Regions from separate parts of the Roseibium sp. AWQ4_290 genome, predicted to be linked through region 1. Evidence: predicted binding sites of a transcription regulator. Region 1 holds the regulator's gene; the other holds the start of a gene.
What was found. Region 1 encodes PhoB, which activates phosphate uptake and scavenging genes when phosphate is short. Its sites were predicted from a motif close to TGTCATNNANCTGTCAT; they were not measured.

Region 1 (7,255 bases):
AATATTGTCGCGCTTTACATCGTGCGCAAATACCGGGAGCAGTATGACTGATGACCGATACAACTCTTCCTCCCGAAGCGGGCGAAACCACTTCGGCCGCGCCGCGCCAGCCCAAGTCGCTTTATGCGCTGGATGATCTCACTCGCAAGCGCAATGCAGCGGAAAAGCGGTTCCAGGCTTATGGCATCGCCGCCATCGTGATCGGGCTGTTCTTTCTGGTGGTTCTGGCCTTTGCCATCATCTCCCAGGGCATTCCGGCCTTCTCGCGCACGGTTGTTGAAGTGAAGTTTACCGTGACGCAGGAGCAGTATGAAGCAGCGGAAAAGCAGCTCTTCAAGACGAAAGCCTATGAGCAACTTTTCCTGGACGCCCTGACCGCCCAGCTGAAGGACAGTGGCATCGAAGCAGCGGTTGAACCGGCAGCCATCGGCCGCATTGTCGGCAAGCCGGGCAATACAATCCGTTCCTTTTACCGGGAAAATGAAGACAAGCTCGGCGAGCCAGTCGACTTCAAGCTGGCCGCTTCGTCCCGGGTGGATGGCTATATCAATGGCCGGATCACGCGCGACAACATGACCGACAGCCGGTTCCTGCAGTCGTCGGATCTGGACATTGTTGACCATCTGGTCGATGCGGGCGTCCTCAAGAGCGTCTTCAACTGGCAGTTCGTGACCGGTGCGGATGCCGGGGTGGACAATCCGGGTGCTGCTGGCATTGGGGCGTCCGTGGTCGGTTCCTTCTTTATGATGCTGGTCGTGCTGTTCCTGTCCCTGCCCATCGGCGTTGCCGCCTCCATCTATCTGGAAGAGTTTGCACCGCAGAACCGGTTCACCGATCTGATCGAGGTGAATATTTCCAACCTGGCTGCCGTACCGTCCATCGTGTTCGGCATTCTGGGCCTGGCCGTGTTCATCCAGTTCATGCATCTGCCGCAATCCGCCCCGCTGGTCGGTGGGCTGGTGCTGACGCTGATGACCCTGCCGACCATCATCATCTCCACACGGGCGTCCTTGAAAGCGGTGCCGCCGAGCATCCGGGATGCGGCGCTGGGCGTCGGAGCGTCCAAGATGCAGGCCATCTTCCACCATGTCCTGCCACTGGCCATGCCGGGCATTTTGACCGGCACCATCATTGGTCTGGCCCAGGCTCTTGGGGAGACCGCGCCGCTGCTGCTGATCGGGATGGTCGGCTTTGTGGCCCGTGGGTATCCGGACGGGCTCGTCTCCGGCTTCATGGACCCGAACTCCGCCATGCCGGCCCAGATCTACACCTGGGCGGCCCGGGCCGACTATGCCTTTTACGAGAAGGCCTGGGGCGGGATTATTGTGCTCCTGATTTTCCTTCTTTCCATGAACATTCTCGCAATCATCCTGCGCCGCAGGTTTGAGCGCCGCTGGTAAGGATTGATCCGATGAACGAGATGCCGACGATTGAACAGGCGAAAGAGATGACCGACAGCAAGATTTCCGCCAACAAGGTCCAGGTCTATTACGGCGACACCCATGCCATCAAAGACGTGGATATTGAAATCCAGCCGCGTTCCGTTACGGCCTTCATTGGCCCGTCCGGCTGTGGCAAGTCGACCTTCCTGCGCACCTTGAATCGCATGAACGACACCATAGATATCTGTCGTGTCGAAGGCTCCATCAAGATTGACGGCGAAGACATTTACGATCCGAAGGTCGATCCGGTGCAGCTGCGAGCCAAGGTGGGCATGGTGTTCCAGAAGCCGAACCCGTTCCCGAAGTCGATCTACGACAATATTGCCTATGGTCCGCGGATCCACGGCCTGTCCCGCAACAAGGCGGAACTGGACGATATCGTGGCCTCGAGCCTGCAGAAGGCCGGCCTTTGGGAAGAAGTCAAGAACCGGCTGGATGAGCCGGGAACAGGCATGTCCGGCGGACAGCAACAGCGTCTGTGCATTGCGCGCGCAATTGCCGTCAGCCCGGAAGTGATCCTGATGGATGAACCATGTTCTGCACTTGATCCCATTGCTACGGCAAAGGTTGAGGAACTGATCGACGAGCTGCGCGAAAACTACACGATCGTGATCGTGACCCACTCCATGCAGCAGGCGGCCCGTGTCTCTCAGCGCACCGCGTTTTTCCACCTGGGAATTCTGGTTGAGGAAGGTCAGACAGAAGACATCTTTACCAACCCGCAGGACAAACGCACGCAGGATTACATCACCGGACGCTTTGGCTAAGCGTATTTGCGAAATCTGAAGGGGACACAGGATGTCTGAACATACAGTCTCGGCTTATGACGAGGAACTGACTGCCATGGCCGGCAAAGTCGCCGAGATGGGCGGCCTTGCAGAACGGGCGTTCGCGGATGCGGTGCATGCGCTGGTCAACCAGGATCTTGATCTGGCCAAGGCTACCATTTCCGGCGATGAACGCCTGGATGGGTTGCATCAGGACGTGGAGATGAAGCTGATCGAGATGATCGCCCGCCGCCAGCCCATGGGGCAGGACCTGCGCGAGATCACTGCCGCCAGCCGCATCGCCAATGACCTGGAGCGGGTGGGCGACCTGGCCAAGAACGTGGCCAAGCGTGTGATTGCCATCGATAGCAATCTCCAGTCCAAAAAGCTGGCCATCGGGGTCGAGCACATGACCGAGCTGGCCCTGTCCCAGCTCAAGCAGGTGCTTGACGCCTATACGCGGCGCGATGCCGAGGCGGCGCGCCGGGTGCAGGAAGGGGACGCGGAAGTCGACGCGATCTATACTTCCCTTTTCCGGGAATTGCTCACCTACATGATGGAAGACCCGCGGGTGATCACCCAATGTGTCCATTTGCTGTTCTGCGCCAAGAACATCGAGCGGATCGGGGATCACGCGACCAATATTGCGGAGAATGTCTTCTTCATGGTCACAGGCGAGCGTCTGCCGGAAGAGCGGGAAAAGCTCGACGAAACGACCAGCGCATAAACCTCTGCAAAAAACAGTGCGCAATTTCCGGCCGGCGCCTGGGCGCCGGCCGCCTAGACGGAGCAAGAACGAATGCCGAAGGTCCTCATCGTTGAAGACGAAGAACCGCTCAGCCTTCTCTTGAGATACAATCTGGAAGCGGAAGGATATCAGGTGGATTCCTGTGTCCGAGGCGATGAGGCGGAAATCCGCCTGCGGGAAAGCCTGCCGGATCTGCTGCTTCTGGACTGGATGCTGCCGGGCCTGTCCGGCATTGAACTGTGCCGCCGCCTGCGCACCCGCGAGGACACCGAGCGCCTGCCGGTTATCATGCTGACGGCGCGGGGCGAGGAAGCGGAGCGGATCCGCGGCCTGTCGACCGGGGCAGATGACTATGTGGTCAAGCCGTTCTCCGTGCCGGAGCTGATGGCGCGGGTCCGTGCGATCCTACGCCGGGCCAGCCCGGAAGTGGTCTCCACGATGTTGCGTTCCGGCGATATTGAACTGGACCGGGAAACCCACCGGGTCCGGCGCAATACCAAGGAAATCCACCTGGGCCCGACCGAGTTCCGCCTGCTGGAGTTCCTGATGACGTCGCCTGGGCGGGTGTTTTCCCGCGAGCAGCTTCTGGACGGTGTCTGGGGTCATGATGTCTATGTGGACGAGCGCACGGTTGATGTGCATGTGGGCCGTCTGCGCAAAGCCCTCAACAGGGGCAAGGCCAAGGACCCGATCCGCACGGTCCGCGGCGCGGGCTACGCCTTCAACGATCAGTTTTCAGCTGTCGGCTGATATCAACCTCACCAAACAGGACCCTATTCGACCGTGACATGAGAGCGTTCCGCAAGGAACGGGTCACAGGGTGATGTGCGGCTTCGTCCAAGACGCGCGACACGGCGGAACGCTCTCGTGTCGTAGCTTAAGGTGGCTCCTACCAACCTCAATAGATAGGAACCGATCTGACCGTGTTTGGGGACTGTTCGTCAAGGAGCAGGTTGCAGGGCGATATGGTTTATCGTTCAAAACTTGGGACGCAGCTGAACAGTCCTCAAACACGGCCTCGGTGGCCTGCTCCGGCCCGCCGGACTGCGTTGCGCCGCTTGAACGGCCAACAGGCCGGTCTGCGTGCCTCTCCTTGCCGGTGAACTTGCCCACTCCAATAGGGACCTTTTGGGTGAGGTTGGCATGGGGCCTAGTAGGGGGCTGGAAAATAAAAGCACGCTTCAAACTGAAAAGCCCGCCAAAATGGCGGGCTTTTCTCGTTTAAAAGAAGGTGGGGCGTCAGCCGGCCTTCGCAATCACTTTGCGGTCGCGGCGGCGGTCAGCGACCGGCTGGTAGGCGATCTTGCAGTGATGGGTGCAATAGGGAACACCGGCTTCGGACTGGCGGCCGCAGAAGTAGAAGTCGTCCGTCGCCGGGTCGCCGATCGGCCATTTGCAGGTGCGCTCGGTCAGCGTCAGGATCGTGGCACGCTGGGAGATCGGCACCACCAGTTCGGCCACCGGCTCTGGCTTGATCTCTGCAACGGGCGCAGGGGCTGTATCCGCCTTGAGCGCCGTCGCCCCAATTGTTTGCGGCGGCTGCTGGGCCGGCTTCTTCGGAGCTGAGCTGGTGTTGGTGTTGCTGGCGGTTGCAGAGCGCGGCCGACGGGGCTTGGTGCTTGCGCTTGAGGTCTTTGCCCGCCCGGACAGGCCAAGCCGGTGAACCTTGCCGATCACGGCATTCCGGGTGACGCCTCCAAGCTCGCCAGCGATCTGGCTTGCGCTCAAGCCGTCACCCCAAAGTTTCTTGAGGAGTTCAACCCGTTCGTTTGTCCAACTCATTGCCCGCACCTTTTATTGCGGCCTCTGCGGCCATTAACCCCGTATTAAGCATGCTGGTGCATGCCTAAGTGTGGCATATCTAGTATCTTCGAGTGATTTGCCTTACGAGATGTCGTGTCTGATTGGTCACAGATTACAATAACGTTAATTTGTGAGGCAACCATTGGGCCCAAACCAGTTGGGGATGAAGGGACTTTTCCCCAAGTATGGCGAGGGTATTGAGAATTTTACGAATTCTGTTCCGGTGACTCTACGTATGCGGCCTGGCCGCAGGCCCATTGACAGATAATGGGGCGGCCAGTGTATAACGGAACCGCAACGTGCCGCCTCTCAGGGGCGGCACGTTGCGTTTTGGCCTTGTGCAGGTCTGACGGTGTGCGCGTGCACCGCAGCCAGCCTGCCGGAGCTGAAATCCCTGAAAACCGCCAGTCCCTGCCACACTCGACAGCGCGGGGACGGCCATGGAGTTGAATGAGGTTATGTCCGCGACCGCACTGTTTGGGAATTACGCAAGATCATCCCTGAGCTTTGATCACGGGGAAGGTGTCTGGCTGGTGACCAAGGACGGCCGACGATACCTCGATTGCGGGTCCGGCATCGCTGTGAATTCCTGCGGCCACAGTCACCCGCATCTGGTCAAGGCGCTTCAGGAACAGGCGGCGAAGCTCTGGCACATTTCCAACCTGCACCAGATGCCCGAGGGGGAACGGCTGGCGCAGCGGCTGGCGGATGCCTCCTTTGCCGACAAGGTGCTGTTCGTGAATTCCGGGGCCGAAGCCATGGAAGCGGCGATCAAATGCGCCCGCCGCCATCAATATGACAAGGGCCATCCGGAACGGTTTCACATTGTCACCTTTGAAGGGGCTTTCCACGGCCGTACCATCGCGACGATCGCCGCCGGGGGGCAGGAGAAATACCTGGAAGGCTTTGGCCCCAAGGCGCCCGGTTTCGACCAGGTGCCGGCGGGCGATCTGGATGCGCTCAAGGCGGTCATAGGCCCCCAGACAGCGGCCATCGCGATTGAACCGGTTCAGGGCGAGGGCGGTATCCGGGAAATCCAGCCGGACTTTCTGCGCGCCCTGCGCAAACTGTGTGACGACAACGGCCTGCTGCTCATTTTCGATGAGATCCAGACCGGCATCGGCCGGACGGGCAAGCTGTTTGCCCATGAATGGACCGGTGTCAGCCCGGACCTGATGGCGATTGCCAAGGGGATCGGCGGCGGTTTTCCCATGGGCGCGTGCCTGGCGACGCAAGAGGCTGCCGGCGCGCTCGGGCCTGGCACTCACGGCACCACATTTGGTGGCAATCCGCTCGCCATGGCTGTTGGCAATGCGGTGCTCGACATCATTCTTGAAGAGGGCTTTCTGGGCGAGGTTCAACGCAAGGGCCTGAACTTCAAGCAGAAGCTTGCCGGTCTGGTGGACGGCCATCCGGATGTGCTGGCGGAAGTGCGCGGCAGCGGACTGATGCTAGGTCTCAGATGCGTGGTGCCCGTGGGCGAATTTTCGGCTGCGGCCCGGGAGGCCGGGCTCCTGGCCGTTCCGGCCGGTGACAATGTCCTGCGGCTTCTGCCGCCGCTGACAATGAGCGAAGACGAAATTGCGATCGCGCTGGAGCGTCTGGAACAGGCGGCGCAGGCGGTTGAGGCGAACTTGGTGGAAGGAGCGGCCGGATGACCGCACATGCAGCTTACCGGAATTTTCTCGACCTGACGGACCTTGAGGGCGACGAACTGCGCGCCATTCTGGAAACCGCAAAGACCATCAAGGCAAACCGCAATGGTGTGCGCCCGGGTGAGGGGCCGCTGGCCGGCAAGGTACTGGCCATGATTTTCGAGCAACCTTCCACCCGGACCCGCATTTCCTTTGATGTGGGCATGCGCGAACTCGGCGGCGAAACCCTGATGCTGACCGGCGCGGAAATGCAGCTTGGCCGGGGCGAGACCATTGCCGACACGGCCCGGGTTCTGTCCCGGTTCGTCGATGCAATCATGATCCGTATTCTCAGCCATGAGGATCTGACGGAGCTGGCCGAATATGCCACGGTTCCCGTGATCAACGGCCTTACCAAAGTGTCCCACCCGTGCCAGATCATGGCGGATCTGATGACGTTTGAGGAACACCGCGGGCCGATCTCCGGCAAGAGTGTGGCATGGACCGGCGACAGCAACAATGTTCTGGCCTCCTGGGTGCATGCCGCGCCGCGGTTTGATTTCGAACTGCGCATTGCCACACCGGCCGAGCTGGCACCACCCCAGGACCTGATCGACGCCGCGCGCGCCAAGGGTGGTTCCATTCTTGTGACCACAGACCCATATGAGGCCGTAAAGGGAACCGACTGTGTCGTGACCGATTGCTGGGTCTCCATGGGCGATGATGACAGCGAGAGCCGTCACAATCTTCTCAGCGCCTATCAGGTCAACGAAAAGCTGATGGAAGAAGCCAACGCCCGGGCAGTGTTCATGCACTGCCTGCCGGCGCATCGCGGCGAAGAAGTCACAGCCGAGGTTATGG
Region 2 (7,255 bases), on a different contig from region 1:
GTCTACATATGCGTCCATGCGCCCCGCGGTGGTCGGGCCGAAGGAGCCGGACGGCATGCCATCCGGGGTCTTCGCCGGTCCGGCATAATAGATCGGATGGTTCTTGAAATACTCCGGCAGCGGCTCGCCGCTTTCCAGGCGGTCGCGCAGTTTCGAATGGGCCAAATCCCGGGCGACAATCAAGGGGCCGCTCAGCGACAGGCGTGTCTTGATCGGATGCTTGGTCAGCTCGGCCAGGATCTCAGGCATTGGCCGTGTCAGGTCGATCTTGACTACATTGTCAGACAGGGTCTCGTCGGTCACTTCCGGAAGATATTTTTCCGGCTGCATTTCCAGCTGTTCCAGAAAGATGCCGTCCCTGGTGATCTTGCCAACAGCCTGGCGGTCAGCGGAACAGGAGACCGCAAGACCGATCGGCAGGGAGGCGCCATGGCGGGGCAGGCGGATGACACGCACATCGTGGCAGAAATACTTGCCCCCAAACTGGGCGCCGACGCCGGTTGCCTGGGTCAGTTTGTGGATCTCTTCTTCCATCTGGGTGTCGCGGAAGGCGTGGCCCAGTTCCGAACCTTCTGTCGGCAGGCCATCCAGATAGCGGGCGGAGGCCAGCTTGGCGGTTTTCAGGTTCAGTTCCGCCGAGGTGCCGCCAATGACGATGGCCAAATGATAGGGCGGGCAGGCGGCGGTTCCGAGAGTCAGGATCTTTTCTTTGAGGAACTCAACCATCCGGTCGTGGGTCAGAAGGGACGGGGTACCCTGGTACAGGAAGGTCTTGTTGGCAGATCCGCCGCCCTTGGCCATGAACAGGAACTTGTATGCATCTTCCCCTTCCGCATAGAGCTCGATCTGGGCGGGCATGTTATTGCGGGTGTTCTTTTCCTCGAACATGGAAAGGGGCGCGAGTTGGGAATAGCGCAGGTTTTTCTTGAAATAGGCATCGCGTGCGCCCTCGCCGAGGGCGGCTTCATCGGTGCCGCTGGTCCAGACCCGTCGACCCTTTTTGCCCATGATGATCGCGGTGCCGGTGTCCTGGCACATGGGTAGCACGCCATGAGAGGCGATATTGGCGTTCTTCAGAAGGTCGAACGCGACAAACTTGTCGTTTTCAGTTGCGTCTGGATCGTCGAGAATGCGTTTGAGCTGTTCCAGATGGCCCGGGCGCAGGAAATGGTTGATGTCCTTGAACGCTTCTTCTGCCAGAAGACGCAGTCCTTCCGGTTCGACCACCAGCACCTCTTCTCCGTTGAAGGTAGCGGTGGAGACAAACTCCTGAGTCAGCTTGCGGTAGGGGGTCTTGTCTTCGCCCTGCGGAAACAGCGCGCTGTGCTGATAGTCGGGCGTGGTGACGGGAGCGTTCATGAGACGTCTTTCCTGGTCTGGCTGGCACCGGTGCTGCGGCCACCGGTCTCGCTGGAGCGTTGTGTGATGTTCTCATACGGCAAAAAGGCTGCAGACGCCAAGTCCCGCAGCCTTCTCACTTTGGTTGGGGCGTGCCGCGTTCATCCCGATTTGAACGGCTTTGGCCTTTGTGTTCACATCTCTGAATTCAGGCAGAGACAGACAAATCCAATGAAACGCTGCTTGGTCCTGGTGTGTTGGAACTGAAATCCGCCTCAAATGTGCAGCGCGCGCCGTAGCGTATTTCAATTCCGAAAACCAAAATCGAAACATAGACTTGCTAGTCACCCTCATGAATTTGAAGTTCGTGCTGAACGCGCTGGAAAATGAGACGAACTTCAGATCAGGGTGACAAGGGTGAAGAGCGCTGAGTGCGCTCAGCGGGTAGCCGTCAGGTCCAGGGTGACGGTCACCGCATCGCCAACCGTGTCCTTGCCGACACTGGAGCCCAGTTTGTAGTCCAGGCGGTTGAGTGAGGCTGTTCCCTTGGCCTGGGCTGTGTCGCCGGTGATGTCGAGAGTAAAGTCCAGCGTGACCGGCTGGGAAATGCCCTTGATTGTCAGCGTGCCGTCGGCCTTGTAGACGTTGCCGTCCACATGCGAAACGCTGTCCGCCGTGAATTCTGCCTTCGGAAATCCGGATGCATCAAACCAGTCCGGAGCGGGCAGGGTGCTGTCGAATTGCGGATTGCCCGTCGAGGCGCTGGCCGGTTCGATCTCGGCCGAGATCTTGGAGGCACCCGGATTGTCCGTATCGAAATCGATGTTTGCGGTCCAGGATGTGAAGGTGCCTTTGAGCGGCTGACCGGCCTGCTGGACTTCAAATCCAAGCGAGCTCTGGGCCGGATCCACGGTCCAGGTGTCGGCAAAGACCGGGGCGGATGCCGTAATCGCAGACACCGCGACAAAGGCATAAGACAGCTTTTTCAGATGCATGTGAACATTTCCTGATTGAGCACATTAGGAGCTGGAACGGGCGGGGCCCGTGGAGATCATCCGCTTCAACGTGTCGTCCCGGGCGATGAAATGGTGTTTCAGCGCGGCGGCCAAGTGGGCGGCGATCAGCGCCATCAATAGATAGGCGCCATATTCATGCAGGATCTTGAACACCGTTTCCGCTTCGGCCTTGGAGCCGAGGACGCCGGGCACGGGAAGATGCGGCACCGGCACGATGTTGAAGATGAAAGTCGGAATGCCATAGGGAGAGGCGGATGCGACCATCCAGCCAGTGAGCGGCAAGGCAAACAAGAACGCATAGAGACCGGCATGGCCAAGATGTGCGGCCAGCTTCTCTAGAGGATGCATGCCGTCTGGCAGTTTCGGCGCCGGGTTCACCAGGCGCCACAAAAGCCGCAGAACCGCAAGCGCTAAAACCACGAAACCGATGGACTTATGCAGCTGAAACAGCGGAAAGGTTGCCGGATCGGTCAGAGGTAGCGATGTCATGTAAAGCCCGAGGGCCAGCATGGCGAAGATCAGCGCGGCCATTGTCCAATGAAAGGCAATTGCAATGCGTCCATAGCCTGAAGAGGTGTTGCGCAGCATGGCCGCCTCCCTGAAAAGAAGGAGGCCGGATGTTCCGGCCTCCGAATATTTTCTTATTCTGCGTCAGCTTTCAGCGCTTCCGCGTCGAAGGAAATGCTGATCTCGTCGCCGACATAAGGCACAAATTTGTCCATTCCGTAATCGGAGCGTTTGATCACGGTGGAGACGGCAAAACCGGCGGCCGGTTTCTTTTTCATCGGATGTTCACCCAGGTTCAGCACGTCCACGGTCAGGGTGGCCGGCTTGGTGATGCCTTTGATCGTCAGGTCACCGGTCACAGCAAGCTGTTTCTCGCCGGTCTGTTCAACCTTCGTGCTTTTGAAGGTTGCCGTCGGAAATTTGGCAGCGTCGAAGAAATCCGCGCTCTTCAGGTGCGTGTCGCGGTCCGGCCAGAACGTGTCGAGGCTGTCGATCTTGATGGTGAATTCAATGGTCGAATCGGCCGGATTGTCCTGGTCGATCATCAGTTTGCCATCCCAGTCGGCAAAACGGCCGTCTGTGGTGGAATAGCCAAGGTGGTTATAAGAGAAAGCCAGGTTGGAGTGGGACTTGTCGAACGCGTAGGAAACCGGGTCTGCGAGGGCAGGACCTGCCAGGAGCGTAAGGGCCAGTGCGGAAGCGGCGAGACGGATCATGATCAAACCTCATATCATATTTTGAAAGAGCGTTCGCTCATGAACGCTGCAGAGGGGAAGATAGGCCAGAAATCCGGTTGCGCAATTTAACTGACCGTTCGGCATGACTGAACAATACCCGGAAAAGAATCGGGGCCAGCGCAGCCAACCCGAAAAACCATCTGCCAACCGGACTGAGCATCGGAATCAAATGCGTCGCATGAGGTGCAAACTGTGCGTTTTTGATCACAGATCCTGTATGACTTCTTTGCCTAAGTGGTTGAATACGCTAAACAAGAAAAACTGTCATCATTCCATCAAGAATTTCAGGCACCACTTTATTCAACTTCCCTCACAGGGGGCATGATGGAAGCCCTTTCGCTCCAGACAATCTGTTTGGAGACACAGGAGTATTTAACGTGAACCACGCGGTCATAGTGTGTCATCGGGGAGCAAGCCTCAAGGCGCCGGAAAATACGTTCGCTTCCCTGGAAAAGGCGATCGAGCAGGGTGCGGAAGTGGTGGAGCTGGATGTGCGTCCCTCCAAAGATGGTGTTTTGTATGTGCTGCACGACGCCACCTTGGACCGCACGTCGAACGGAACCGGGCATATTGCCGACATGGTGTCCGCCGATGTGGACATGCTTGATGCGGGCAGCTGGTTCGGGCCGGACTACAAGGGAGAGTGTATTCCCCGTCTCGGCGCGTTTTTGGATGCCTGCAAAGCGCGGATCGGAACCTATGTGGAGATCAAGGAAGGAGACCCGGCCGAAATTCGAGACATGCTGGCGGTTCGCGGCATGTTGAACGATGCCTGGACCTTTTCCTTTGATCAGGCCATTCGGGCTGAAGCGCGGGCCAAGGTTCCCGATCTCAGGCGCATGGTTCTGTTTGCCCATGTCGGGTCGGTGGAGCGGGCTGTCGCCCAGGATGCGCATATCCTGGAGTTTGATGCGGATACTCTGGAACAGCAACTTGTCGAGGAAGCCAAGGCAGCCAACCTGATCACCCAGATGTTTTATGGCGGGGAGGACCGGGCGGTGTTTGAAAAGGCCGTTCGTTGCGGGGTGGAACAGATGAATATCGATCACGTGGATCTCTTCCGCGACATTGAACGCAGTCTTCTGTCTCCGGCTGCTTAAGGCTGGTGACACCGAAGAAGTTTTAATCTTCGTATTCACATTTGCGTAACCGTATCATCGAAATATCTCAGATAAACATCTGAATTCACGAAAGGTTAAATAGCTGAAGATGGCTATGAATTGGTTGCACCTGCGGAATTTGGATGTATGACTGTAAAAAATAGCAATTATCGCCAGAGATGTCGGGTTCTGAACTCGGGTGCAAATTCCTTTTACTGGTGCAGCCGGTACAAAATACGAATTTTTGCTGCCCTTTTTTTTAATAGTCTCGATGGTCGCTGGGGCCTTTCAGAGCGCTGCCGCCACTGAATGGGTCGTGAAGCGGGTTTCCGGCCCTGTTTATTTCGTTGCGCCTGGCTTGGAGGCATTCCGGGCCAGGAAGGGAATGGTCTTTCAAAAGGGCTTCACACTGGCGACCAGGTCCCGAGCCCGGGCGCTGATCGCCCGGGGAACGGAAACCATTACGGTTGGTCCTGAAACAACGGTTGCTCTGTCCAAACGGTTCAGCAACCGGGGAAAGACAACCCTTTTGCAACGTAAGGGCAAAGTAACTGTCGACGTCGCCAAACGGAACCGCCCGCATTTTTATGTCGAAACCCCGTTTCTGGCTGCGGTGGTGAAGGGAACCAAATTTGATGTTTCCGTCGATAGCCGCCGGGCCCGGGTGTCTGTGCAACGGGGGGTGGTCGGGGTCGAGGACTTCGCCTCCGGGGACCGCGCGGATCTTGGAGCCGGCCAGAATGCGTCAAGTGCTTCCAGTGGCGGCCGTGGGCTTGATGTCGGCGGCCGGACGAAGCCATCGGTGCGCCAAGGGCGCCCAAGGAAACCGAAGGTCAGCGCGCCGAGCCCTCCTGGCCAGTCGAAAAAAGCCAGACATGCGAACCGTGTCGAACCTGCCATCAAAGAAAAACGTGGCTGGTTTGAGGCCCTCTTTTCCAGATCTGACGCTGCTGGCAGTTCAGGAACCTCCGACGCTGGTGGCGTAGGCAAAGGGAGTGAAAAGGGCAACAACGGGGACGGCAATGGTGGTGGCAACGGCAACGGTGGTGGCAACGGCGGCGGCAATGGCAATGACGGCGGCAACGGCGGCGGCAATGGCAATGGCAATGGCGGTGGCAATGGCAATGGCAATGGCGGTGGCAATGGCAACGGCAACGGCAATGGCAATGGAAACCGCTAGAGCCGACATGACGAAACCGGCGAATTGCGCGCGCCGCGCTGGACGTTAGGACACCTGAGCGGGGGCGGATGGTGCTGATTTGGCGGGACAATATCGGTGGGCGTTTGCTCAATGCCGCTCTGGTTGCTTTGGTGGTTCTTGTCTCAGTTGCGGGCTTGCGCGTTTTCGGTGTGACGGCGGCCCTTGACAGGCTGTTATGGGAGACCCGTTTTGCCCTCGACCAGCGGCCGGTCTCCGGGGACATCGTTTTTGTCGACATTGATGCCAGCAGCCTGGCTGAAATTGGTCATTGGCCGCTCCCCCGCAGGATCTATGCGCGACTGATCGACCAGCTGATTGCGGGCGGTGCTCAGGACATGGTCTTTGACATCGACTTCAGCGCAGAATCCAATGCTTTGGACGACATGCTTCTGGCGCAAGCCCTGAAAAAGGCCGGCAATGCCAGCCTGGCGGTCTTCACCCAGGCCGCGTCAGGGGCTGGCGCGGAGGGGACTGTTCTCAACATGCCCCATGAACAGTTTATCGAGCATGCCTGGCCGGTTGTTGTGATGGTGCCTATGGAGGCGGACAGCCGGATCTGGCGCAACCTTTATGGCCATGAGATCAACGGCACGACGGAACTGTCCGTCGCCAGCCTGATCGGAGAGCATACAGGCGGCGTGAACGGCAGCTTTTTTCTCGATTACAGCATTTCGATTGACCAAATCGCGCGCATTTCCCTGGTGGACGTCCTCGACGGCACCTCCGATCCGTCTTTGTTTGATGGCAAAAAGATCATTATTGGTGCGAGTGCGCTTGAATTGCGTGATCTTTTTCCAGTGCCCGTTCACGGCATCTTGCCCGGGGCGCTCATTCAGGCACTGGGGGCCGAGACGCTTTTGCAGAAGCGGGCTCTGGAGCCCAAGGGCGAAGGCGTGGCGCTGCTCGTTGCAGCCTTGATCTGTGGGCTTTTGTTCATGACCAAGATTGACGGCTGGTCCATCAAGCTTGTGATTCTGGGTCTCGCAGCTTTTGCGATCGAGGCAGCTGCCATTAGCGTGCAGAGCACTGAGCCCATTCTGGTGCCGGCTGCAAGCGCCTATATCCTCCTGTTTCTGGTTGCTGGCGTGATTGTCCTGCGCGAACTTGGCTTCCACAAACTTCTGGCTCAGGTGGCCAATATCAACCAGCGCAACAGCGAGCGTATGCTCGGTCAGGTCTTTGACGACAGCTTCGATGCCATTCTTGTTCTGGACAGGGACTGCCTGATCACCGCAGCCAACCGCACTGCGCGGCAACTTTTCGACAATGAAAAACTCGCAGGCTGCCGCGCTCAGGCCGTTTTGCCCAATGCCCTGGTGGAAGAGGCGCTGGCTGTTCTGGGAGCTGTGAAAGACT

Region 2: the regulator PhoB is predicted to act here: its motif matches at 3,861-3,877, upstream of ACXAH0_RS09755 (glycerophosphodiester phosphodiesterase).

What each region holds. Positions count from the first base shown of each region.
Region 1 covers NZ_JBSWYG010000030.1:19,976-27,230, forward strand. The annotation lists gene pstC (phosphate ABC transporter permease subunit PstC) at 1-51, shown strand, start outside; gene pstA (phosphate ABC transporter permease PstA) at 51-1,400, shown strand; gene pstB (phosphate ABC transporter ATP-binding protein PstB) at 1,412-2,209, shown strand; gene phoU (phosphate signaling complex protein PhoU) at 2,241-2,936, shown strand; gene phoB (phosphate regulon transcriptional regulator PhoB) at 3,009-3,707, shown strand; gene ACXAH0_RS23260 (GcrA family cell cycle regulator) at 4,197-4,739, opposite strand; gene ACXAH0_RS23265 (acetylornithine transaminase) at 5,219-6,418, shown strand; gene argF (ornithine carbamoyltransferase) at 6,415-7,255, shown strand, end outside.
Region 2 covers NZ_JBSWYG010000008.1:43,223-50,477, forward strand. The annotation lists gene ACXAH0_RS09735 (fumarate hydratase) at 1-1,359, opposite strand, end outside; gene ACXAH0_RS09740 (YceI family protein) at 1,776-2,333, opposite strand; gene ACXAH0_RS09745 (cytochrome b) at 2,358-2,942, opposite strand; gene ACXAH0_RS09750 (YceI family protein) at 2,996-3,577, opposite strand; gene ACXAH0_RS09755 (glycerophosphodiester phosphodiesterase) at 3,976-4,698, shown strand; partial or broken gene ACXAH0_RS09760 (FecR domain-containing protein) at 5,084-5,374, shown strand; gene ACXAH0_RS09765 (hypothetical protein) at 5,657-5,887, opposite strand; gene ACXAH0_RS09770 (EAL domain-containing protein) at 5,947-7,255, shown strand, end outside.